DNA from 3 places in the Streptomyces sp. NPDC048506 genome. Region 3 is predicted to be linked to each of the others. Evidence: riboswitches for the same ligand, from Rfam matches in the RefSeq annotation. Region 3 holds a riboswitch; each other region holds the start of a gene.
What was found. Region 3 has a riboswitch for thiamine pyrophosphate ahead of thiO (glycine oxidase ThiO). Riboswitches for the same ligand answer to the same signal wherever they lie in the genome.
Positions count from the first base shown of each region.

Region 1: it holds a riboswitch for thiamine pyrophosphate, as region 3 does, so the genes downstream of both, AB0C96_RS20210 (thiamine ABC transporter substrate-binding protein) here and thiO (glycine oxidase ThiO) in region 3, are expected to answer to the same signal.
Region 2: it holds a riboswitch for thiamine pyrophosphate, as region 3 does, so the genes downstream of both, thiC (phosphomethylpyrimidine synthase ThiC) here and thiO (glycine oxidase ThiO) in region 3, are expected to answer to the same signal.

Region 1 covers NZ_JBEZIX010000023.1:92,191-99,953, reverse strand. Annotated here, with positions in the region: gene AB0C96_RS20230 (hypothetical protein) at 1-106, opposite strand, end outside; gene AB0C96_RS20225 (TetR/AcrR family transcriptional regulator) at 176-799, shown strand; gene AB0C96_RS20220 (DUF6333 family protein) at 888-1,292, shown strand; gene rlmN (23S rRNA (adenine(2503)-C(2))-methyltransferase RlmN) at 1,417-2,523, shown strand; TPP riboswitch at 2,557-2,677, shown strand; gene AB0C96_RS20210 (thiamine ABC transporter substrate-binding protein) at 2,784-3,860, shown strand; gene AB0C96_RS20205 (iron ABC transporter permease) at 3,914-5,599, shown strand; gene AB0C96_RS20200 (ABC transporter ATP-binding protein) at 5,600-6,682, shown strand; gene AB0C96_RS20195 (hypothetical protein) at 6,663-7,670, opposite strand.
Region 2 covers NZ_JBEZIX010000002.1:178,653-186,415, reverse strand. Annotated here, with positions in the region: gene AB0C96_RS02260 (LacI family DNA-binding transcriptional regulator) at 1-713, shown strand, start outside; gene AB0C96_RS02255 (metallophosphoesterase) at 942-2,093, shown strand; gene AB0C96_RS02250 (hypothetical protein) at 2,318-3,199, shown strand; gene thiC (phosphomethylpyrimidine synthase ThiC) at 3,313-5,106, opposite strand; TPP riboswitch at 5,102-5,258, opposite strand; gene AB0C96_RS02240 (YibE/F family protein) at 5,330-6,718, shown strand; gene AB0C96_RS02235 (SsgA family sporulation/cell division regulator) at 6,820-7,242, opposite strand; gene AB0C96_RS02230 (helix-turn-helix domain-containing protein) at 7,346-7,763, opposite strand, start outside.
Region 3 covers NZ_JBEZIX010000052.1:59,689-67,451, reverse strand. Annotated here, with positions in the region: gene AB0C96_RS33720 (thiazole synthase) at 1-652, opposite strand, end outside; gene thiS (sulfur carrier protein ThiS) at 661-882, opposite strand; gene thiO (glycine oxidase ThiO) at 879-2,102, opposite strand; TPP riboswitch at 2,100-2,212, opposite strand; gene AB0C96_RS33705 (FAD-dependent oxidoreductase) at 2,390-3,670, shown strand; gene AB0C96_RS33700 (Rv2175c family DNA-binding protein) at 3,843-4,208, shown strand; gene thiE (thiamine phosphate synthase) at 4,327-4,977, shown strand; gene metF (methylenetetrahydrofolate reductase [NAD(P)H]) at 5,130-6,047, shown strand; gene AB0C96_RS33685 (hypothetical protein) at 6,085-7,248, shown strand; gene AB0C96_RS33680 (NAD(P)/FAD-dependent oxidoreductase) at 7,286-7,763, opposite strand, start outside.

The DNA of each region.
Region 1 (7,763 bases), on a different contig from region 3:
GGCGCTTCAGCACCACGGCGACGGCGAAGACCACCAGGGCCAGCACCACCAGGCCGCCCGCGATGACGCCGAACCTGATGAGCATGAGGTTGAGGTACCGCTCCATGAGTCCTCCCGTTTTTGTATCACGCATGTGATAAAAAACAATGTATCACGGGCGTGATACAAAGGCGGCATGCCGAAGGTCGTGGATCCGGACGCCCGCCGCCGCGCGGTCGTCGACGCGCTGTTCCGAGTCGTGGTTCGCGACGGCCTGCAACGCACCTCGCTGCGCGCCGTCGCCGACGAGGCCGGGCTCAACATCGGCTCGCTGCGCCACTACTTCGCCAGCCAGCAGGAGCTGATGGACTTCGCGATGCAGTCGATGCTCGACGGCCTCACCGATCGGCTGCTCCAGCACGTCGAGCGCATCGGGGACCTGGGCCGGTATCCCTGCGCGGAGCGGCTCCGCCTCGTGACCGACCTCCTGGCCGAGCTGCTGCCGCTGGACGAACGCCGCGGCGCGGAGGTCACCGTCTTCCTCGACTTCAACGCCGCGGCCCGCACCAATCCGGCCTTCCAGGACCTCGCCCACCAGGCCGCCGCCGGCACCAGAAGGCTGGTGCACCGCGTCCTCACCCGGCTCGACGAGTCCGGCACGCTGCGCCCCGGACGCGACATCGCCATCGAGACCGAGCGCCTGACCTCGCTCCTCGACGGTCTCTCCCTCAGCGCGGTACGCCACCCCGACATCCTCGGCGCCCAGATGTGCCGTCAGGTGCTGGCCGCTCACCTGGAGGATCTGTCCGGGGCCGGATGAACGCCGGACGCCGGAGGCGTCGCGCACACTGCCGGGGCGAAGGTGCCGCGTCGGCAAGCGAGTTGGTCGACCTGGTGCAGGCCGGGGCATGGGGCTGTACGAGGTGGGCCGCCTGCGCGAGCGCTACCCGGATGCGCGGATCGTCGGCCGGGTGGAGGTGGACTGCGGCGAGTCCCACACCGAGGACATCGTGTGGCTGCCCGACGGCACCCTGTTCCACGCCTCCGGATGGCCCGGGATGGACCCCTGGGAGCTGACCGGCGACCCGCACGCGGTTGCCGCGGCCCTCGGCATCACCGGCGAGATGCTGGAGGACATCGACGTCGACCTGGACGCCGAGCCCGAGGAGGTGGAGTGGTCCGCCTTCGTCGGCCTGGCCCGGGGGGAGGCCGACCCGTGGCCCCGGACGCATCTGGAGACCTCCGTACTCACGGTCCGCCACACCAAGAGCTCCACCCACCACATGGAGGGGCTGTACTTCATCGGTGGGTGACGACGTGCCGGCCGGCAGAATCCCCGCGCGGTCGGCCGACGATGACCGGCGACGACCGAGGGTGTTCGTCCCCTCACCAGCCTGACCTGGGGCGCGCCAAATGATCTGCGACACTGGACGAACCATGCCTGCACCCGGAGAACTCACTTTCGTCGCGCCGCGCGGGGCCAAGCAGCCCCCTCGGCACCTCGCCGACCTCAGCCCCGCCGAGCGCCGCGACGCGGTGGCCGAGATCGGTGAGAAGCCGTTCCGCGCCAAGCAGCTGTCGCAGCACTACTTCGCCCGTTACGCGCACGACCCGGCGCAGTGGACCGACATTCCGGCGGCGGCGCGCGAGAAGCTGGCCGGCGCACTGCTGCCGGACCTGATGAACGTCGTACGGCACATCTCGTGCGATGACGACACCACCCGCAAGACCCTGTGGAAGCTGCACGACGGCACGCTCGTCGAGTCCGTGCTGATGCGCTACCCGGACCGGGTCACCATGTGCATCTCCTCGCAGGCCGGCTGCGGAATGAACTGCCCGTTCTGCGCCACGGGGCAGGCGGGGCTGGACCGCAACCTGTCCACCGCCGAGATCGTGCACCAGATCGTCGACGGGATGCGGGCGCTGCGCGACGGCGAGGTGCCGGGCGGCCCGGCGCGGCTGTCCAACATCGTCTTCATGGGGATGGGCGAGCCGCTGGCCAACTACAAGAGGGTCGTCGGCGCGATCCGGCGGCTGACCGACCCCGAGCCGGACGGTCTCGGGCTGTCCCAGCGGGGCATCACCGTCTCCACGGTCGGCCTGGTCCCGGCGATGCTCCGGTTCGCCGACGAGGGCTTCAAGTGCCGGCTGGCGGTCTCGCTGCACGCACCGGACGACGAGCTGCGCGACACCCTCGTGCCCGTCAACACGCGCTGGAAGGTGCGCGAGGTGCTGGACGCGGCCTGGAGTTACGCGGAGAAGTCCGGGCGGCGCATCTCGATCGAGTACGCCCTGATCCGGGACATCAACGACCAGGCGTGGCGCGGTGACCTGCTGGGGCGGCTGCTCAAGGGCAACCGCGTCCATGTGAACCTGATTCCGCTGAACCCCACCCCCGGGTCGAAGTGGACCGCCTCGCGCCCCGAGGACGAGCGGGCGTTCGTGCGGGCCATCGAGGCGCACGGGGTGCCGGTGACCGTTCGTGACACCCGTGGGCAGGAGATCGACGGCGCGTGCGGGCAGCTGGCCGCCTCGGAGCGCTGACCACCCGCTGGTACCGTGTGACCGAACAAATGCACATTCCGACAGGGGAGCGCCACAGCGCTGAGAGTGCGGATGCGTCGTAGTCCTACGGTGCCCGCAGACCCTTGAACCTCGCCCGGGTCATTCCGGGTAGGAAGTTCGGTCGTCACTCATGCTGTTGCGCCCTGCCCGGAGTCACCCGCGCCACGTCGTCGGACGTCGCGAGCCGCGGACACCGGGCAGGGCCGCGTCTCTTCCTGGCCAGCCAGGAGGAAGAATCAGTGAGCACCACGAGCAGGATCACCGCGGCGGCCGTTGCCGCCGCGGTCGCTATGACCACACTCGCCGCATGCGGCAGTCAGGGCGGCGGCAGCGCGGACGCCAAGACCGTCACGCTCGTCAGCCATGACTCGTTCCGCGCGTCGAAGTCCGTCCTCGCCGCCTTCGAGAAGGAGAGCGGCTACAAGGTGAAGGTCCTCGGGGGCGGGGACGCCGGCAAGGCCGTCAACCAGGCGATCCTGTCGAAGGACAATCCGCAGGGCGATGTGTTCTTCGGCATCGACAACATCCTGCTCTCCCGCGGGCTGAAGGCCGGCCTGTTCAGCCCGTACCGGGCCAAGGGCCTGGACAGCGTCCCGGCGGCGCTGCAACTCGACAAGGACCGGCACCGCGTCACCCCGCTCGACTACGGCGACATCTGCGTCAACTACGACCGCGGCTACTTCGCCAAGCACAAGATCGCGCCGCCGAAGACCTTCGACGACCTCGTCAAGCCGCAGTACAAGGGCCTGCTCGTCACCGAGAACTCCGCGACCTCCTCCCCGGGGCTCGCCTTCCAGCTCGCCACCATCGCCGCGTACGGCAACGACGGCTGGCAGGGCTACTGGAAGAAGCTCAAGGCCAACGGCGTCGAGGTGGTCGACGGCTGGGAGCAGGCCTATAACGAGCGGTTCTCGGGCTCCGCGGCCGGCAAGGACAAGGGCGACAAGCCGCTGGTGGTCTCCTACGCCTCCAGCCCGCCCGCCGAGGTGCTCGGCAAGAAGCCCGCGCCGAAGGAGGCACCCACCGGCGTCGCGACCGGCACCTGCTTCCGGCAGATCGAGTTCGGCGGGCTCCTGAAGGGCGCGAAGAACGAGAAGGGCGGCAAGGCGCTGCTGGACTTCCTGCTGAGCCGGACGTTCCAGGAGGACGTGCCCCTCCAGATGTTCGTCAACCCGGCACGCAAGGACGCCACGGTGCCGGAGGTGTTCACCAAGTACGGCGCGACGATCGACAAGCCGACGACGCTGGCCCCGGAGACGATCACCCAGAACCGTGAACAGTGGATCAAGCAGTGGTCCTCGCTCGTTCTGAAGTAGCCACCACTTGGCGCCGCGGACCGGCGCGGGGAACGGCGGTGCGGCTCGGCCTGATGGCGGTGCCGCTCGCCTTCTTCGCGCTGTTCTTCGGCTACCCGGTCGTCGCGATCGTCGGCCGGGGACTGAAGGACGGCGGACAGTGGCAGCTCGGCCGCTTCGGCGCGGTGCTCAGCGACCCGGGCATCGTGCACGTCCTGTGGTTCACCGTCTGGCAGGCCGCCGCCTCGACCGCGCTGACCCTGCTGGTCGCGCTGCCCGGTGCCTATGTCTTCGCGCGCTTCGACTTCCCCGGCAAACAGCTGCTGCGGGCGGTGGTGGCGGTGCCGTTCGTGCTGCCCACCGTCGTCGTCGGCGCGGCCTTCCTGGCGCTGCTCGGGCGGGGCGGACTGCTGGACGACCTGTGGGGCGTGCGCCTGGACACCTCGGTATGGGCGATCCTGCTGGCGCACGTCTTCTTCAACTACGCGGTGGTGGTACGCACCGTCGGCGGGCTCTGGGGGCAGCTCGATCCGCGCCAGGAGGAGGCCGCGCGGGTGCTGGGCGCCGGACGGTTCGCGGCCTGGCGGCGGGTGACGCTGCCCGCCCTGGGGCCGGCCGTCGCGGCCGCCGCCCTGATGGTCTTCCTCTTCACCTTCACCTCCTTCGGGGTGGTGCAGATCCTCGGCGGACCCACCTTCTCGACGCTGGAGGTGGAGATCTACCGACAGACCGCGGACTTCCTGGATCTGCCGACGGCCGCGGTCCTCACCATGATCCAGTTCGTGGCGGTGCTCGGCGTACTGGCGCTGCACGCCTGGACGGTGCGCCGCAGGGAGTCCGCACTGCGGCTGGTGGACGCCGCCCGGACCGCCCATCGGCCGCGCGGCCGCGGCCAGTGGGCGCTGCTGTGGGGAACGCTCCTGGTCATCGCCGTCCTGCTGATCGCGCCCCTGGCGGTGCTCGTGGAGCGGTCGTTCGCCGGACCGGACGGCCATGGAACGGTCTTCTACACCTCACTGGGCTCGGCCACGGGCGCCGACAGCGCCTTCGCGGTCGCCCCCTTGGAGGCCGTGTGGAACTCCCTTGCCTACGGGGCGGCGGCCACCGCGATCGCGCTGGTGGTGGGCGGACTGGCCGCCGCCGCGCTGGCCCTGCCCCGGCTGCGCCGCGGCCCGTCGGGGCGGATTCCGCTGGTCAGCCGGCTGGTCCGGGGCTTCGACGGGCTGCTGATGCTGCCCCTGGGCGTCTCCGCGGTCACCGTCGGCTTCGGCTTCCTGATCACCCTCGACGAGCCGCCGCTGGACCTGCGCACCTCGTGGTGGCTGGTCCCGCTCGCCCAGGCGCTGGTGGGGGTGCCCTTCGTGGTCCGCACGATGCTCCCGGTCCTGCGGGCCGTCGACGGGCGGCTGCGCGAGGCGGCCGCCGTGCTCGGCGCCTCACCGTGGCGGGTGTGGCGCGAGGTCGATCTGCCGATGGTGCGCCGGGCACTGCTGATCGCCGCGGGCTTCGCCTTCGCCATCTCGCTGGGTGAGTTCGGCGCCACGGTCTTCATCGCACGGCCGGACCGTCCGACGCTGCCGGTGGCTGTGGCGCGGCTGCTGGGACGTGCCGGAGAGCTCAACTACGGGCAGGCGATGGCCCTGTCGACCATCTTGATGGTGGTGTGCGCCGGCGCCTTGCTGGCCCTGGAGCGCGCCCGCCCGCAGCCGCGCACGGGCTCGGCCGGGGGTACCCCCATCGACCACACCGGGGAGTTCTAGATGACCGCACGGATCGGGACCACTGGACAGCCGCAGCAACTGCTGCGGCTGGGCGGGGTGACCGTCCGCTTCGACCCGTCCGGTAGCCCCGCCCTCGACGCGGTGGACCTGGACGTCGCCGCGCACGAGATCGTCTGCGTCCTGGGGCCGAGCGGCAGCGGCAAGTCCACCCTGCTGCGGGTGGTCGCCGGCCTCCACCAGGCCGATGCCGGACGGGTGTTGCTGGAGGGGCGCGACCAGGCCGGCGTGCCCACGCATCGGCGCGGGGTGGGCCTGATGTTCCAGGACCATCAGCTCTTCCCCCAGCGCGACGTGGCCGGCAATGTCGCCTTCGGGCTGCGGATGCGGGGCTCCTCGCGCGCCGAGCAGGAGCGCACGGTCACCGAACTGCTGGACCTCGTCGGGCTGCCGGGCGCCCAACGCCGCGCTGTGGCCTCCCTGTCCGGTGGCGAACAGCAGCGGGTCGCCCTGGCCCGCGCGCTCGCCCCCCGTCCCCGCCTGCTGATGCTGGACGAGCCGCTCGGTCAGCTCGACCGTGGCCTGCGCGAGCGGCTGGTCGTCGAACTACGGCGGCTCTTCCGCGAGTTGGGAACGACCGTGCTGGCCGTCACCCACGACCAGGGCGAGGCGTTCGCGCTCGCCGACCGGGTCGTGGTGATGCAGGACGGCCGGATCGCCCAGACCGGCACTCCGCTGGAGGTCTGGCAGCGGCCGGCCACCGAGTTCGTCGCCCGCTTCCTCGGCTTCGACAACGTCGTCGAGGCGACGGTGCAGGGCGGATCCGCCGCCACCCCCTGGGGGAAGGTGCCCGTCCCCGCCGGTACCCCGGACGGCCCCTGCCGGCTGCTCGTCCGGCCGGCCGGGGTACGGCTCACGCCCGCCGCCGAGGGCCTGCCCTGTACGGTCACGGCCCGTACCTTCCGCGGCACCCATGTCGCCCTGCTGCTCCAGCCGGCCGGGGGGCCGCAGGTGGAGGCGGCCTGCGCGTTGCGGGACGCCCCCGAGGTGGGGGAGCGGACGGGGGTCGCCTTCGTCGCCCAGGACGTGGTGGTCCTGGACGCCGCTACCCGCGGGGGAGGGTGACGGCCTCTTCCCGCGTGGCCGGGGCCTGTGCCCCGCCCGCCGCGGACCGCCGTCCCGGTGCCGCCCCCGGCTCCGCGCCGGGCGCCGTCGCCGGCCCGGTCCGCGGCTCCGTCTCCGGTTCGTCCGCTTCGCCGAACCAGGCCACCGCGACCGCCCCGGCCACGGCCACCACGAATCCCAGGACGGCGATCCAGGCGAAGCCCGGCCGGGACGAGTCGCCGAGCCACAGCACCCCGAGGATGCCCGGAACCACGGTCTCGCCCACCACCAGCGCCGCCGTGGCGCCGTTCACCGAACCGATCTGCAACGCGACGGTGTGCAGGTACATCCCCCCGATGCCGGCCACCAGAATCGCGTAGAGCGCGGGGTCACCGAGCAGCGAGGGCAGATCGAACGGGGACACGCCGTTCAGCACCCGGACGCCGACGCCGAGCGCGCCGAAGCCCAGGCCGGAGAGCAGACCGGCCAGGATTGCGGCCCGCGCCCCCAGGAGGCGCACGATCAGCGTGCCGCCCCCGATGAGCACCAGGGAAGCGACCAGCAGCCACCAGTGCGTGGCGATCGGAGTGTGGCCGCTGCCCTCCGGTCCCGCGGCCGTGGCGAGCAGTACCAGCGCCGAGCAGACCACGGCGATGGAGCCCCACTCGGCCCGGCTGAGCCGGATGCCGAGCAGTTTGATGCTCAGCACCGCGGTGATCACGAGATTGGCGCTGATCACGGTCTGGGACAGGAACAGCGGCAGCAGGCGGGCCGCCAGGGCGCCCAGCCCGAAGCCTATGAAGTCCAGCACCGTGCCCACCATGAACTCCCAGGTCACGGCGGCCTTCGCGGTGGAGGAGAGGCTGGGACCACCGTGCTGGGTGACACCGGTGGAGGAGGCCCTGGCCGCCTCCCGGCGGGCGGACTTGCGCGACCCCACCGCCTGTAGGACCGAACCCGTGCCGTAGCAGGCCGACGCCGCTACGGCCGTCAGAAGGCCGATGATCACCAAGAGCTCCGTTCGCCCGCTGTCAGCATTACCTGTTCATTACCTGGCCTGGCAGACGCGCATTTCGGGACGGGAGTTGCCTCACAGGGGCAA
Region 2 (7,763 bases), on a different contig from region 3:
GGTCCAACGTCGCACTGGACGGCACCGTCGTCATCGACCCCGCCGACGGCGACCCCGTCGTCACCGAACTCGTACGGCACGGCATCCCCGTCGTCTCCGACGGCCGACCCGGCGGCGCTCTGCCGGTCACCGGCTGGGTCGACAACGACCACGAGGCCGCCGTCCTCAGCCTGCTCGACCACCTCGCCGACGCCGGCGCCCGCCGCATCGGCCTGCTCACCGGCACCACCACCGACACCTACACCCGACTCTCGACCACCGCCTATCTGCGCTGGTGCGAGCGGGTCGGCCAGGACCCGGTGTACGAGTCCTACCCGGCGCACGACCCGTGCGCGGGCGCCGTCGCCGCCGACCGGCTGCTGGCCCGCCCGGACCGGCCGGACGCCGTCTACGGACTCTTCGACCCCAACGGCACGGACCTGCTCGCCGCCGCCCGGCGCTACGGCCTGCGGGTGCCGGAGGACCTGCTGCTGGTCTGCTGTAGCGAGTCCACCGTCTACGCGACCACCGAGCCGCCCATCACCACCCTGTCGCTCAAGCCCCGCCGCATCGGCACCGCCGTCGTCCAGATCCTCATCGACGCCATCGAGGGACTCGACAACGGGAGGCCCATCGAACAGGTGATACCGACCGATCTGATCGTGCGGACCTCTTCTCAGCGACGGTCCCCCAGAACGACCGTCAGCCCGCCGCGGGGACCCGCCGGAGACTGAGTGTGCAGCCGCACACGAACGAGCGGGCGTACCGGCCGGTGCCGGGCGCCCCCGCATGCCAGGAAAAAACAGGGCGATCTCGGGAGAAATCAGCCGCGAATGTCAGGCTCCGTCGGATTGACCACCCCCGGGTGCGTCACAAGCCGCGATCGGCATTCCTATGATGGGCGCACGACACCGCGGACCGCCGTCGACCAGGCACGGGTCCGATAGGTGCACGGCGGCGCGATGGTGGAGGGGTCGATGACTCAGGGGGCCAGTGAGGGACCCATGGTGTGGACCATGGCGGGGCAAACTCCGGAGTCCGCTCCGTTGCCCGGAACTCCCTCCGGCACGTCCGCGGGTTCCCCCTTCCCGCCTGCCGGTCCGCCGCTGCATCTGCCCGTCGGTCCGCCGCCCGTGGCACCCCCCGTGGTTCCGCCCGCCGCCCCGCCGGCCGAGGACTACACCCCGACCGCCCGTGACCTCCCGGTCATCACCCCGGTCCGTACGGACACCCTCATCGATCACCCGGCCGTCGTCCCGGCGCCCGAAGCCGCGAGCGACTCCCACGCGCCGGAGGGCCTGGGCCCCCTGTTCGTCGTCGGCGATGTGCACGGCTACTACGACGAGCTGCGCGAGGCGCTGGCCGCCGAGGGCCTGATCGACGCCGACGGCGACTGGGCGGCGGGCAACGCCCGGCTCTGGTTCCTCGGCGACTTCACCGACCGCGGCCCGGACGGCATCGGCGTGATCGACCTGGTCATGCAGCTCTCCGCGCAGGCCGCGGCGGCCGGCGGCTACTGCAAGGCCCTGATGGGCAACCACGAGCTGCTGCTGCTGGGCGCCAAGCGGTTCGGTGACACCCCGGTCCAGTCCGGCGCCGGCACCGCGTCCTTCCAGGCCGCCTGGCTCCTCAACGGCGGCCAGAAGAGCGACATGGACCGCCTTGAGGACCACCACCTCCAGTGGATGGCCCGGCTGGACGCCGTGATGGAGGAGGACGGGCACCTGCTCGTGCACTCCGACACCACCGCCTACCTCGAGTACGGCGACTCGATCGAGGCCGTCAACGACACCGTCCACGACGTCCTCACCCGCAGCGACGCCGACGAAGTCTGGGACCTGTTCCGCAAGTTCACCAAGCGGTTCGCCTTCCGCGACGAGTCCGGCTCGCAGGCCGTGCGCGAGCTCCTGGACGCGTACGGCGGCGACCGCGTCGTCCACGGGCACAGCCCGATCCCGTACCTGCTGGGCGAGGTGGGCACGGAGGACAGCGAGAGCGACGGCATCACGGTCGACGGTCCGCACGTCTACGCCGACGGTCTGGCCATCGCCATGGACGGCGGCATCACCATGGCCGGAAAGCTGCTGGTCGTTCAACTTCCGCTGACTGACTGAGCGTTCGCTGGGCAGATGTACCGCGGACCGGCGGGTGGTCGGTCGGGTCGGAAACAGGAGGCGGCACGGGCGGAATCCGGTCGTGGCATTACTCAATTTCCGTAAACTCTCTGTCACCCCGCGCCGGAGTCGCTCTACCATCGGTCTATCCGTAGCAGGCTCTCCTCCGTTTCCGCCCACCGCCCGGCCAACGCCGGCCGTACGGCCCTACGGAGCATCGGGGGATGCACATGAACAGCGCTCCGCACCTGCTGAACGAGGACCGCGCGGAATTCGCGCGGCTCCTTGATGAAGCGCTGCGTACCGCCGCATACCGCTCGGACGACCCCAGCGCCGGAGCGGAGAAGCACCTCAATACCGAGCAGTTGCGCACGATGGCGCTCAATGCGACCACCGCGATCGCCGCCTGCGCCACGGCCGAATACCAACGTTTCGTGCAGTTGCGTGCCGAACTGCGCGCGCCGGCGTCCACGCTGTCCGGCACCGGCGCGAACGGACCGACAGAGGACGAGACCACTGGCGAAGGACCGGGATCGGCCACCGCGGGCGAGTCCAAAAACACCGGTGCCGGACTGGCCGCGATGGTCACCGTCCTCGCCCCGGTCCTCGCGGGCATCGCCGCCGTGCTCTTCCTCCTCATCGGCTACGCCCTGCGCGCGATCAGCCCCGACAAGTCCCTCGCCGAGCCGCTGATCAGCGTGGGCTGGATCTTCGCCGCGCTCACCGCCGCCGGCGCCCTCGTCGCGATGGGCGGCCTGGTGGTCACGGCGCTGCGCAACGGCTCGTCCGCGCAGAACACCAGAGCCGAGGAGCTGGGCGCGGCACTGGACCTCGCGCACGAGGCCTGGCGGCACGCCCTCCTGGAACGCGGGCTGCTGCCCTTCCTCCGCGAGGCGCTGGCCGACCCGGCCGCCAGCCCGGACGACGACCCGGTCCGCTACGTCCCGCGCCGCACCACGGCCCCCGAGAGCCGCATCCCCACCCTCGGCTACACCCGCCCCGAATTCACCAGCCCCGACACCGGCTCCGCACGCACCCGCCCCCGTTACTCCAGCCCGGACTTCACCAGCCCGGACTACGGCGGGCCGGACCACCCGGCGGAGTAGCCGGATTCAGCACACGCGCACCCCAGGGGACCGTTGTACGCGGCAGTGTGTGGTGGAGGCACCAGTGTGTGGTGGAGACACCATCAGCCCCCACCACACACGCGGTCGACCGATCAGTCCGCCAACGGCAGGTACACCCGGTTCCCTGCCGCCGCGAACTCCTTGGACTTCTCCAGCATCCCCGCCTCGATCTCCTCGGGGGTCGCGTCCGCATCGCCGCCGAACTGCTCGGTGATGCTTCGGCTGATCTTCATCGAGCAGAACTTCGGGCCGCACATCGAGCAGAAGTGGGCCGTCTTCGCCGGCTCGGCGGGCAGCGTCGCGTCGTGGAAGGCGCGGGCCGTGTCCGGGTCGAGGGCCAGGTTGAACTGGTCCTCCCAGCGGAACTCGAAGCGGGCGTCGGAGAGCGCGTCGTCCCATTCCTGGGCGCCCGGGTGGCCCTTTGCCAGGTCTGCCGCATGGGCCGCGATCTTGTAGGTGATGACACCGGTCTTGACGTCGTCGCGGTCCGGGAGGCCCAGGTGCTCCTTGGGCGTCACGTAGCAGAGCATCGCGGTGCCCCACCAGGCGATCATCGCCGCGCCGATACCGGAGGTGATGTGGTCGTAGGCGGGTGCGATGTCGGTGGTCAGCGGGCCGAGCGTGTAGAACGGGGCCTCTTCGCAGATCTCCTGCTGGAGGTCGATGTTCTCCTTGATCTTGTGCATCGGGACGTGGCCCGGGCCCTCGATCATGGTCTGTACGCCGTGCCGCTTGGCGATGGTGTTCAGCTCGCCGAGGGTCTTCAGCTCCGCGAACTGTGCCTCGTCGTTGGCGTCCGCGATGGAGCCGGGGCGCAGGCCGTCACCGAGCGAGTAGGTGACGTCGTAGGAGGCGAGGATCTCGCAGAGCTCCTCGAAGTGGGTGTAGAGGAACGACTCCTTGTGGTGCGCAAGGCACCAGGCGGCCATGATCGAACCACCACGGGAGACGATGCCGGTCTTGCGACGGGCGGTCAGCGGCACGTACCGCAAGAGCACACCGGCGTGCACCGTCATGTAGTCGACGCCCTGTTCGGCCTGCTCGATGACGGTGTCCTTGTAGATCTCCCAGGTCAGCTCCTCGGCCTTGCCGTCGACCTTCTCCAGCGCCTGGTAGAGCGGGACGGTGCCGATCGGGACGGGGGAGTTGCGCAGCACCCACTCACGGGTGGTGTGGATGTTGCGGCCGGTGGAGAGGTCCATGACCGTGTCGGCGCCCCAGCGGGTCGCCCAGGTCATCTTCTCCACCTCCTCCTCGATGGAGGAAGTGACCGCCGAGTTACCGATGTTGGCGTTCACCTTCACCAGGAAGTTCTTGCCGATGATCATCGGCTCGATCTCCGGGTGGTTGACGTTGGCCGGCAGCACCGCGCGTCCGGCGGCGATCTCCTCGCGCACGAACTCGGGCGTGACGTTCTCGCGGAGCGCGACGTACTCCATCTCCGCGGTGATCTCACCCCGCCGCGCGTAGGCGAGCTGGGTGACGACGGCGCCGTCCCGGCCGCGGCGCGGCTGGCGGGGGCGACCGGGGAAGACCGCGTCGAGGTTCTTCAGCCCGCCGCGCGGGGAGGTGTGCTTGAGGCCGTCGTCCTCCGGCCGCATGGGGCGACCCGCGTACTCCTCGGTGTCGCCGCGGGCGATGATCCAGTTCTCCCGCAGCGGCGCCAGACCACGGCGGACATCGGTGTCGATATTCGGGTCGGTGTACGGCCCGGACGTGTCGTAGAGCGTCACGTCCTTGCCGTTGGTGAGGTGCACCCGCCGGACCGGGACCCGAAGATCCGGCCGCGATCCGGAGACATAGCCCTTGTGCCAGCCGATCTGCGGCTCGTTGCCGCCGCTGGCATCGTCGTCGTTTTTGGGCGTGCGTGCATCCTGCAGAGTCATGGAGACCCCAACTCCCTACGCCGGCATTACCCGGTAACAGGTTCGGCGGTCGACGCAGCGGCTTCCATCCGTCGACGTTTCACGTGAAACGTCGCTGGGACGGAGGTCAGCGCCCTCTCAGCCCGGTGCTCCGAGCTCCCGCGATTGCAAAGGTGCCACCACGGTAGCGGCCGATGCAGCGGGGTGAACAGGGGGCCCCATGAGTTCTTGGGATGATCTGGCGGTGAGCTCCCACGCGTCGCACCACCATGCCGCCCCGCACTCGCATACGCACGGCCACGGCCCGGCCGCGCCGGTCTCCCGGCATCTGCGGAAGGTGATCGCGGCCGTGCTGATCCCGTTCGCGGCGGCAGTGGCGGTCGGTCTGGTCGTGCTCTGGCCGGGCGGCGCGCCGCCCCACAAGCCCTCCGGTGTCGGCTTCGACCAGCCCACGGAGAAGGCCAGGGTCATCAAGGTGGTCGAGGTGAACTGCGCCGACGTCCACGCCGAGCAGCAGTCCCAGCCACCGTCGCCGACGGGACAGCCACCGGCCGGGGGAGCGGCCAAGGGCAAGCCCTGCCAGCAGGCGACGATCAAGGTCACCACGGGGGAGAACGCCGGGCGCACCTTCCAAACCGTGGTGACACCAGACGCCCTGCGGCGCTATACGACCGGGCAGGACGTGGTGGTGGCGTACTCCCCCAAGGCGCCGAAGGACCTGCAATACGCGGTCAGCGATGTCGACCGGTCCCTCCCGATGTGGGTACTGGCGGCGATCTTCGCCGGGGCGGTCGTGCTCGTCGGCCGGTTGCGCGGCGTCCTCGCGCTGGTGGCGCTGGCGGCCAGCTTCGTCGTGCTGACGCTGTTCATCCTCCCGGCGATCCTGCAAGGCTCCGATCCACTGGTGGTGGCGATCGTCGGGGGCAGCGCGATCATGCTGATCGCGCTCTACATGTGCCATGGGCTGACGGCTCGTACCTCGGTGGCGGTGCTCGGCACCCTCGTGTCACTGCTGCTGATCGGGCTGCTCGGCTCGGTGTTCATCAACTGGGCGCTGCTGACCGGCAATACGGACGACACCACCGGCCTGGTGCACAGCCTCTATCCGAACATCGAGATCCACGGTCTGCTGCTGGCGGGGATCATCATCGGGTCGCTGGGTGTGCTCGACGATGTGACGGTGACCCAGACCGCCGCGATCTGGGAGCTGAAGGAGGCCGATCCCTCAGCCGGCTGGCGTGCGCTGTACGGCGCGGCAATGCGGATCGGCCGGGATCACATCGCGTCCGTGGTCAACACCCTGGTACTGGCCTATGCGGGCGCCGCACTGCCTTTGCTGTTGCTGTTCTCGATCGCACAGAGCAGCGTCGGTACGGTCGCCACGAGCGAGGTGGTCGCGGAGGAGATCGTCCGCACCTTGGTGGGCAGCATCGGCCTGGTCGCCTCCGTCCCGCTGACGACGCTGCTGGCCGCTCTGGTCGTCTCAGCCGACCGCAGGAGTCACGGCGCGCCCGGGACGTCCGTGGAGACGGGGACGGGTACGGAGACAGAGCCGGGCGCGGGCGCGCTGGTGGACGCGGCGGGCGGCCGGACGCATCGGCGGGGTGGGCACGGCAGACGCCGCAAGCGCTGAGGCATACGGGCCCGCGCACGGCGCGGGATGCACACGGGTACGCGGCACGGACCGGCGTACCCGTTGCGGCGCCGCACCCAACGGCCTGGCGGGCGGCGGGGTCAGCCCGCGGGCGCCTCCGTGAGGATCTGGTCCAGGACGGCCTCCAGCATGTCGCAGACCTCTTCCTCACCGAGCGGCACCAGGCGGTCCGTACGGTCCAGGAACGCGACCAGCGGCGCCGCGCTCACCCGGAACAGGGCACGTTCGGCGCCCACTTGAAGGCTGATGAAGACATCACTGAGGTGCTCGGAGGAGACCGGCTCGATCCGCACATCGCCCTCACCGGACGGCCGGCTCAGCCCGTCCAGCAGCAACTCCCGGCCGAACGCCCAGGTAACGGGCGCATCGCCGGGCAGATCGAAGGTGAGCCGGACGGCGTACGGATCGGTGCTGGCGAAGTTCAGCTCCACCGGGATCCGGAACGCGAGCTCCTCCGAGACGACGAAGCTCATGATCACTTCTGCCTGAACTGTGTCGGTCATCAACCACTGCCCCGCACTTGATCAGAGATGGCCGGGTGCATCCCCCATAGCCCTGTGGACGCCATCGTGTGCCACCGGCCGACAGATCACAAGGAGTGAGTTTTCAGATACTGATAGAGAAGGCGAGTGTCGTTAGTGCCGTCTCCGCCATTTTCCGTAGTCGTTCCGTAACGGATCGCAATCGATGCAGTTCATGGGAGGGAAGTGACACTCCCAGCGTCGCAGCGGCCGCCCCGACCTGGATGGGAATGGCCGAACACACCGTGCCGAGGGCATATTCCTGGCGTTCAACGGCCACCTGACCGCGACGCACCGTGTCCAGGCGGTGCAGCAGATCGCCCTCGGTCCGCATGGAGAAGGGCGTTATCGACTGGACGGGGTACCGCGACAGGTGTTCCTTCCTTGATGCCTCGTCAAGCTGCGCGAGCAGACACTGCCCGATCGCATGAGCATGCGCGGTGGTACGAAAGTCGGCCCATTCCTCCACCGGCGGCCGCTCCGGGTCGTCGGTGACCGCCACC
Region 3 (7,763 bases):
CCATGGCGACGGCGGCGTCCGAGGCGGTGCCCGCGCCGGCGTCCAGGATGACCGGGACGCCGGCCCGCTCGGTGATCAGCTGGAAGTTGTGCGGGTTGCGGATGCCCAGACCGGAGCCGATCGGCGAGCCCAGCGGCATGATCGCGGCGCAGCCCACGTCCTCCAGCTTGCGGGCCAGTACCGGATCGTCGTTGGTGTAGGGCAGCACCGTGAAGCCGTCGTCGACCAGCGTCTCGGCGGCGTCCAGCAGCTCGATCGGATCGGGCAGCAGGGTCCGCTCGTCGGCGACGACCTCCAGCTTGACCCAGTTCGTGCCGAGTGCCTCCCGGGCGAGCCGCGCGGTGAGCACCGCCTCGCCCGCGGTGAAGCAGCCGGCCGTGTTGGGCAGCACCTCGATCTTGTGCCGGTCGAGGACGGACAGGACCGAGCCCTGCACGGTGGGATCCAGCCGGCGCATGGCGACCGTGGTCAGCTCGGTGCCGGAGGCGATCAGGGCGCGTTCGAGGACGTCGAGGCTGGGCGCGCCACCGGTGCCCATGATCAGGCGGGAGGTGAAGGTGGTCCCGCCGATGGTCAGCAGGTCGGGGCCGGTGGCGGAGCCGCCCCGGGGCGCGGCGGAGGACGTCCCCCGGAAGAGCGCGGTATCGGACATGTCCTGGATCAGCCTCCCTGGACCGCGGTGAGCACCTCGACGCGGTCGCCGTCGTCGAGCGGGGTGGCGGGCCACTGGGTGCGCGGCACGACGACGTCGTTGACCGCCGCGGCCACCCCGGTGGGCGCCGTGGACAGGGTCGAGACCAGCCGGTCGAGGGTGAGCCCGCCGGGGATCTCACGGGCCTCGCCGTTGACGGACACCGAAACGGTGGGGGTGGGGGCGCTCATACGGGCTGCTCCTCCGGAAGGCGGGGGCGCGCGGTCCCGGAAGCGGTGGGGGAGAAGCGCGCGGGGGTGAAGGGACGGGCCTCCTCGGGCAGGTTCCCGGTGGCCAGCACCTCGGCCATCACCTCACCGGTGACCGGCGTCAGCAGCACGCCGTTGCGGAAGTGGCCGGTGGCCAGATGGAAGCTGGGCAGTTCGGTCGGCCCGAGGAGCGGGGCGTTGTCGGGGGAGGCGGGGCGCAGCCCGGCGCAGGTCTCCACGAGGGGCAGCTCGGTGATGCCGGGGACCAGCTCGTGGGCGTCCCGCAGCAGTTCGTACACCCCGCCCGCGGTGACGGTGGTGTCCCAGCCCAGCTCCTCGCTGGTGGCCCCGAGGACCAGCTCGCCGTTCTCCCGCGGCACCAGATAGAGGGGGTTGCCGCGGACCACGGCCCGTACGGTGCGGGACAGGAAGGCTGGGGAACCGGCGGGCACGGCCGGCAGCCGCAGCCGCAGCACCTGGCCCTTGACCGGCCGCACCGGCGGCAGTAGTTCCTCGGGCACCCCGGCCAGCCGGCCGCTGCGGCTGCCGGCGGCCAGTACGGTCTGACCGGCCGACACCCGTGTGCCGTCGGCGAGTTCGGCGCCCGTGGCGCGGCCGCGGTCGACCGTTAGCCGCTCGGCCCGGCTCCGGTGGAACACCACCCCGGCCCGCTCACAGGCCGCCAGCAGCGCGCTCGCCAGCCGGCGCGGATCGACCTGGTGGTCGCCGTCCACCCGCAGGCCGCCGCGTACGCCGGGGGCCAGCATCGGCTCCAGGCGGCGGCACTCGCGGCCCGCCAGCCATTGGGAGTCCAGGCCCGAGCGGAGCTGTAGGGCGTGCAGCTCGCGCAGGTGGGCGCGGTCGTCGGCGTCCAGGGCGACGGCCAGGGTGCCGCACCGCCGGTAGCCGATCCGCTGCCCGCTCGCCTCCTCCAGCTCCTCGGTGAACCGGGGGTAGCGGCGCGCCGAGGCGAGGTTGAGGCCCAGCAGGGTCTGCTCCCCGTAGTGCAGCTCGGAGACCGCGGCCAGCATCCCGGCCGCGACGTACGCCGCACCGCCACCGGGCGCGGGGTCGGCCAGCGCGACGGTCAGCCCGCGGCCGGCCGCCCGCCAGGCGGTGACCAGGCCGATGACGCCGCCCCCGATGACGAGCACGTCGGGGTGCCCGGTGTCCGATCTCGATGGTGTGGCAGGTGGATGCATGGGCGTCCAGCCCCTCCCTTCGCCGGCATGACCCGGATCAGGTTCGTACGGTCGGAGGCCGGCCAGCCTCCCTCTCAGCCCGGTGCGTCCGGGCTCCCGCGAGTGCGTGTACCCGTCACCCTAGTACGGGGGCGCGAGGCGCCGTAAGGCGATGTCCGGGTGTGCGCGCGGGCGTCCCGGCGTACGCGGGGCGGCCCCGCGCCCCGCTGTCGCCGCGTGTGACGGTGTGTCAGAGATCTCCTTGCGCGCTGCGCGGGCGGCGTGGCACACCGGCCTAGAGTGAGTGGGTGAGCGAGCAGAGCATGTCCTCCCCGTCCTCTGACCACACGCCGCGCGTGGTGATCGTCGGCGCCGGAATCGCGGGTGTGCAGACCGCGGTCGCCCTGCGCGAACAGGGCTGGCGCGGCGCGATCACACTGCTCGGCGACGAGCCCCACCAGCCCTACGACCGGCCCCCGCTGTCCAAGGCGGTGCTGCTGGGCAGGGCCGACAGCCCCACCTTCGACGTGGACTTCGCCGGGCTCGGCATCGACCTCCACCTCGGCCGCCGGGTCACCGCCCTGGTTCCGGAGGACCACCGGGTCGATACGGCCGAGGGCCCGGTCCGCTACGACCACGCGGTGATCGCGACCGGCGCCGACCCGATCGCGCTGCCCGGCAGCCGGGGCATGCCCGGCGTCCACCTGCTGCGCACCCTCGACGACGCCGAACGGCTGCGGCCGGTGCTCGCCGCCCAGCACGAGATCGTGGTCGTCGGGGCCGGCTGGATCGGCGCCGAGTTCGCCACCGCGGCGCGCGAGGCCGGGTGCGCGGTCACCGTCGTCGAGGCCGCCGACCGCCCGCTGGCCGGTGCCCTGCCCGCCGAGGTCGCCGCCCATATGACCTCCTGGTACGCGGACGCCGGTGCCGAACTGCGCACCGGTGCCCGGGTCGCGTCCGTCACCGCCGGTGCGGTCACCCTCGCGGACGGCACCGTGCTGCCCGCCGACGCCGTGGTCGTCGGGATCGGCGCCCGGCCCGCCACCGCCTGGCTGGCCGGCTCCGGCGTCGAGGTCTCGCCCGACGACGCCTCCGTGCTCGCCGACGAGCGGCTGCGCACCTCCGTACCCGATGTCTACGCGGTCGGGGACTGCGCCTCCTTCCCGTCCACCCGTTACGGCAGCCGCCTGCTGGTCCACCACTGGGACAACGCCCTCCAGGGCCCCCGTACGGTCGCCGAGAACATCGCCCGGGGCGGGGCCGAAGACGTGGTCTACGACCCCGTCCCGTACTTCTGGTCCGAGCAGTTCGGCCGGTTCGTGCAGTACGCGGGGCACCACGGGGACGCCGACGAACTGGTCTGGCGCGGCGACCCGACCGGCGCCGCCTGGTCGGTGGTCTGGCTGCGCGGCGAGGAGGGCGCGGGCGAGGCGCCGTCCGGTCGGCGGGCCGGCAGGTTGGTCGCGCTGCTGGCCGTGGGGCGGCCGCGGGACCTCGCCCAGGGCCGCAAGCTGATCGAACGGGGTGCGGTCCTCGACCGGGACCGGGCGGCGAACGCGGCGGTACCGCTGAAGGCCGCCGCCGAGTAGGGGCCGGAGCCGGGGCACCGGGGTCGTCCGGGGCACCGGGGGCATCCGGGGGCAGTCGGGGGTGCGCCGCCGGGCGCCTCGCGGGGGGGCGTCGTCACTCTCCGGGGTGCCGGCGACCCCTGATGGCGATGCCCGGCTACCGGCTGTCAGTGCGAGGTGGCAGGCTTGTCCTGTGACCGAGATTGACGCAAACATCGATGGACTCGTCCCCGCCTGGCTCACCCTCCCCGACATCGCCGAAAAGCTCGGCGTCGAGGTGACCCGCGTGCGGCAGCTGGTCAAGGAGGGCCAGCTGATCGCGGTGCGCCGCGGCGAGAACAGGGTGCTTCAGGTGCCCGCCGATTTCATCAAGGACGACAAGGTGGTCAAGGGCCTCGTCGGCACGCTCACGCTCCTCAAGGACGACGGCTTCACCGACGAGGAGATGCTGGAGTGGCTGTTCACGGAGGATGAGACCCTGCCCGGTACCCCGGCGCAGGCGCTGCGCGAGAATCGCGGCACGGAGGTGAAGCGCCGGGCCCAGGCGCTCGCCGTCTGATCCGCCCGGTGCGGCCCGCTCCCGACAGCGACCGCACCGGCATCCGTAGCCGCATCCCAGGGGCGTACGGACCGGAAGGCCCGGCCCGTACGCCCCCGACCTGGGGGGAAACCGCCCGATGAGCACCGCACGACAGGCCCTGTCCGACGCCCGGCTCTACCTCTGCACGGACGCCCGCACGGCCCAGGGCGACCTCCCGCAGTTCCTGGACGCGGTGCTGGCCTCGGGCGTGGACATCGTCCAGCTGCGCGACAAGGGCATGGAGGCCGGCGAGGAGCTGCGGCACCTGGAGGTGTTCGCGGACGCCTGCCGGCGGCACGGCAAGCTGCTCGCGGTCAACGACCGCGCGGACGTCGCCCACGCCATCGGCAGCGACGTGCTGCACCTCGGGCAGGGCGACCTGCCGGTCCCGGCGGCCCGCGCCGTCCTCGGCCCGGACGTCGTCATAGGCCGCTCCACCCACGCCGAGGCCGAGGTGGACGCCGCGATCGCCGAGCCGGGCGTGGACTACTTCTGCACCGGCCCCTGCTGGCCGACGCCCACCAAGCCGGGCCGCCACGCCCCCGGCCTCGACCTGGTCCGCTACGCCGCGGCACGGGCCCCCGAGCGCCCCTGGTTCGCCATCGGCGGGATCGACGCCGGCAATCTGGACGAGGTGCTCGCCGCCGGTGCCCGGCGGGTCGTGGTGGTCCGCGCCCTCACGGAGGCCGACGACCCGGGGGCGGCAGCGGCCGCGCTGGCCAAGCGCATCCGCGGCTGGGACGCGTAGGAGCCCCCGCGGGCCGGGGACCGGGCCGGACGCGGCCCCCTCGGCGGGTGCGCCGGAGCGGAAAATGTCCAACCAGTGGACATGAACCGGACCAACCAGGCATTACGTCGAAGACGGTTGGTGTGTGCCCGGCCGGTGGTTAACCTGCCCGTATGGCCCTAGGTACAGCTTCCACCAGGACTGATCGCGCGCACACGGTGCGCGAACTGCTCGCCTCCGGCAAGCAGTCCTACTCGTTTGAGTTCGCCGCCCCCAAGACGGAGAAGGGCGAGCGGACCCTGTGGAACGCCATTCGCCGGATCGAGGCCGTCGCGCCGACCTTCGTCTCCGTGACGTACGGCGCCGGCGGCACCTCCCGTGACGGCACGGTGCGCGCCACCGAGCGCATCGCCACCGACACCACTCTCACCCCAGTGGCCCATCTGACCGCGGTCAACCACTCCATGGCGGATCTGCGCAACATCATCGGCCAGTACGCCGACGCCGGGATCCGCAATATGCTCGCGCTCCGCGGCGACCCGCCCGGCGACCCCATGGGCGAGTGGGTCAAGCACCCCGACGGCATCGCCTACGCCGCCGACCTGGTCCGTCTGATCAAGGAGTCCGGCGACTTCTGCGTCGGCGTCGCCGCCTTCCCCGAGATGCACCCGCGCTCGACGGACTGGGACACCGACGTGACCCACTTCGTCGACAAATGCCGGGCCGGCGCGGACTTCGCGATCACCCAGATGTTCTTCTACGCCGAGGACTACTTCCGGTTGCGGGACCGCGTCGGTGCCGCGGGTTGCTCCACACCGATCATTCCGGAGATCATGCCGGTTACGAACGTGCGCCAGATCGAGCGGTTCGCTCAGCTCAGCAATGCGGCCTTCCCGCCCGAGCTGGCCGAGCGGATCCTCGCCGTCAAGGACGACCCGGCGGCGGTACGCTCCATTGGCATCGAGTACGCCACGGAATTGTGTGCGCGTTTGATGGCCGAGGACGTTCCCGGGTTGCACTTCATTACCCTGAACCACTCCACGGCGACCCTGGAGATCTACGAGAACCTGGGGCTGCACCAGCGGTCCTGATCACGGCTGGCCGGCGGGCGGCGGAAGAGGGGCGTATATGGGCTGGACGATCCTCTACATCGCGTTCGGCCTGGTCGCCGTGTGGCTGCTGGGCGAGGTACTGCTCCAGTACAAGGCCCGGCTGCGCTGGCGGCTGCTCGCCTTCGCCGGCTTCCTCGGTGTGGTCGTCGGCGTCGTCATCCCCTCGGTGATCGTGATCGGGGTCGGTCTGCTCGCCTTCGCCTTCGGCCAGACCCAGGTGACGCTCTCCTTCAAGCGCGGCTTCACCACCGGCTGGGCCCTGGGCGGCAAACCCGGCGAGAGCCGGCGCCGCCGGGCCCGGCCGTCCGGCCCGCCCGCCACCGAACCCACCCTCCAGGTCTCCGACGTGGAGGCGGTACCGGCCGGTGAGCCGCCCGCCGACCTCCCCGGCCCGGGCATCGGCGCGGGCGGGGGCGGCCCGGAGACCTTCGAGAGCACCGGGGGCTTCCGGAGCGTCGGCGGCTTCCAGAACCAGGACACCTACGCCGGCCAGGGCTCGTACGGCTACCAGACCGGCGACTACGAGCCGGGCGACCCCTACCGCACCCAGGACCCGTACCAGGACCCGCAGGACCAGAGCGTCTTCGCCACCCAGGCCTTTCCCGCACCGTCCTACGACGCGCCACCTACCGCGGACCGGAACGACTACGCACGGGCCGACACCACCGCCGTCTACGCACCGGAACCGCTGCCCGAGGAGACCGGCCAGTACGGCATCTACAGCGCCGACGCCCGCACTCCGCAGGCCGACTACACGGGCTACGACGTCTACGGCAACACTGCCGGCAGCGGCGCCGGCGACGGCAACGGCTATGCGTACGGCGGCAGTTACGGCCAGCCCGCGGCCGGCCAGGACGGCTACGCCGACCCCTACGCGGCGTACGGCGACGGCCAGGGCCAGCAGCAGCCCTACGCCGACCCGTACGCCGGCGCCCAGCAGTACTCCGCCCCGTACGACCCCTACGCGCAGCCGGACCCGTACGCCGCGCCGGCCTACGGCGCGCAGCAGTACGACGGCCAGGGCGGGCCGCTCGGCCAGAGCCCGGGCCAGGGCTACGGGGAGGCCTCGTCCGACGGCGCATGGGTCCCCCAGCAGCGCGACGGTGAACTCCCGCCCGAGCAGCCGCCCTACCCGCCCTACCAGCAACAGGGCTACGACGGACAGCAGTTCCGCTACTGAGTGGGCCCGGGCGCGGCGCCGGGCGCCGCGGCCGCGCTCATGTGGAGCCGTGCCAGTCGTCGCCGTTCACGATCAGCCCCGCGACGAGCGCGCCGGACATCCCGGCATGCGCCAGCCCGCCGCCCGGGTGCGACCAGCCGCCGACCGCATAGAGCCCCGGTATCCGGGTGCGGTTGCCCGGCCGCAGGAACCGGCCGTCCCGGCCCGCCAGCGCCGGACCCGGCACCAACGCGTCGTCCGCGGGCGGTCGCACCTCCCGCCACAACACCCGCTCCGCAAGCCCCGGAACAGCCGCCCCGGCCACCTCGACCAGCCGGTCCGCCTCCGCCTCGGCGGACGCACCGTCCAGCCAGTCGACCGGGCCGTGCGGCGCCACCGCCGCGGTCAGCGTCACGGCCTCGTGGTCGTCGTCGGGCCGGGTGGTGGGATCGTCCGGGCGCAGTACCGTCACCGTCGGCCGCGCACAGGGTGTGCTCCCCCAGCCACCGCTGGGAGGTGCCCCCAGCCCGGGGCCG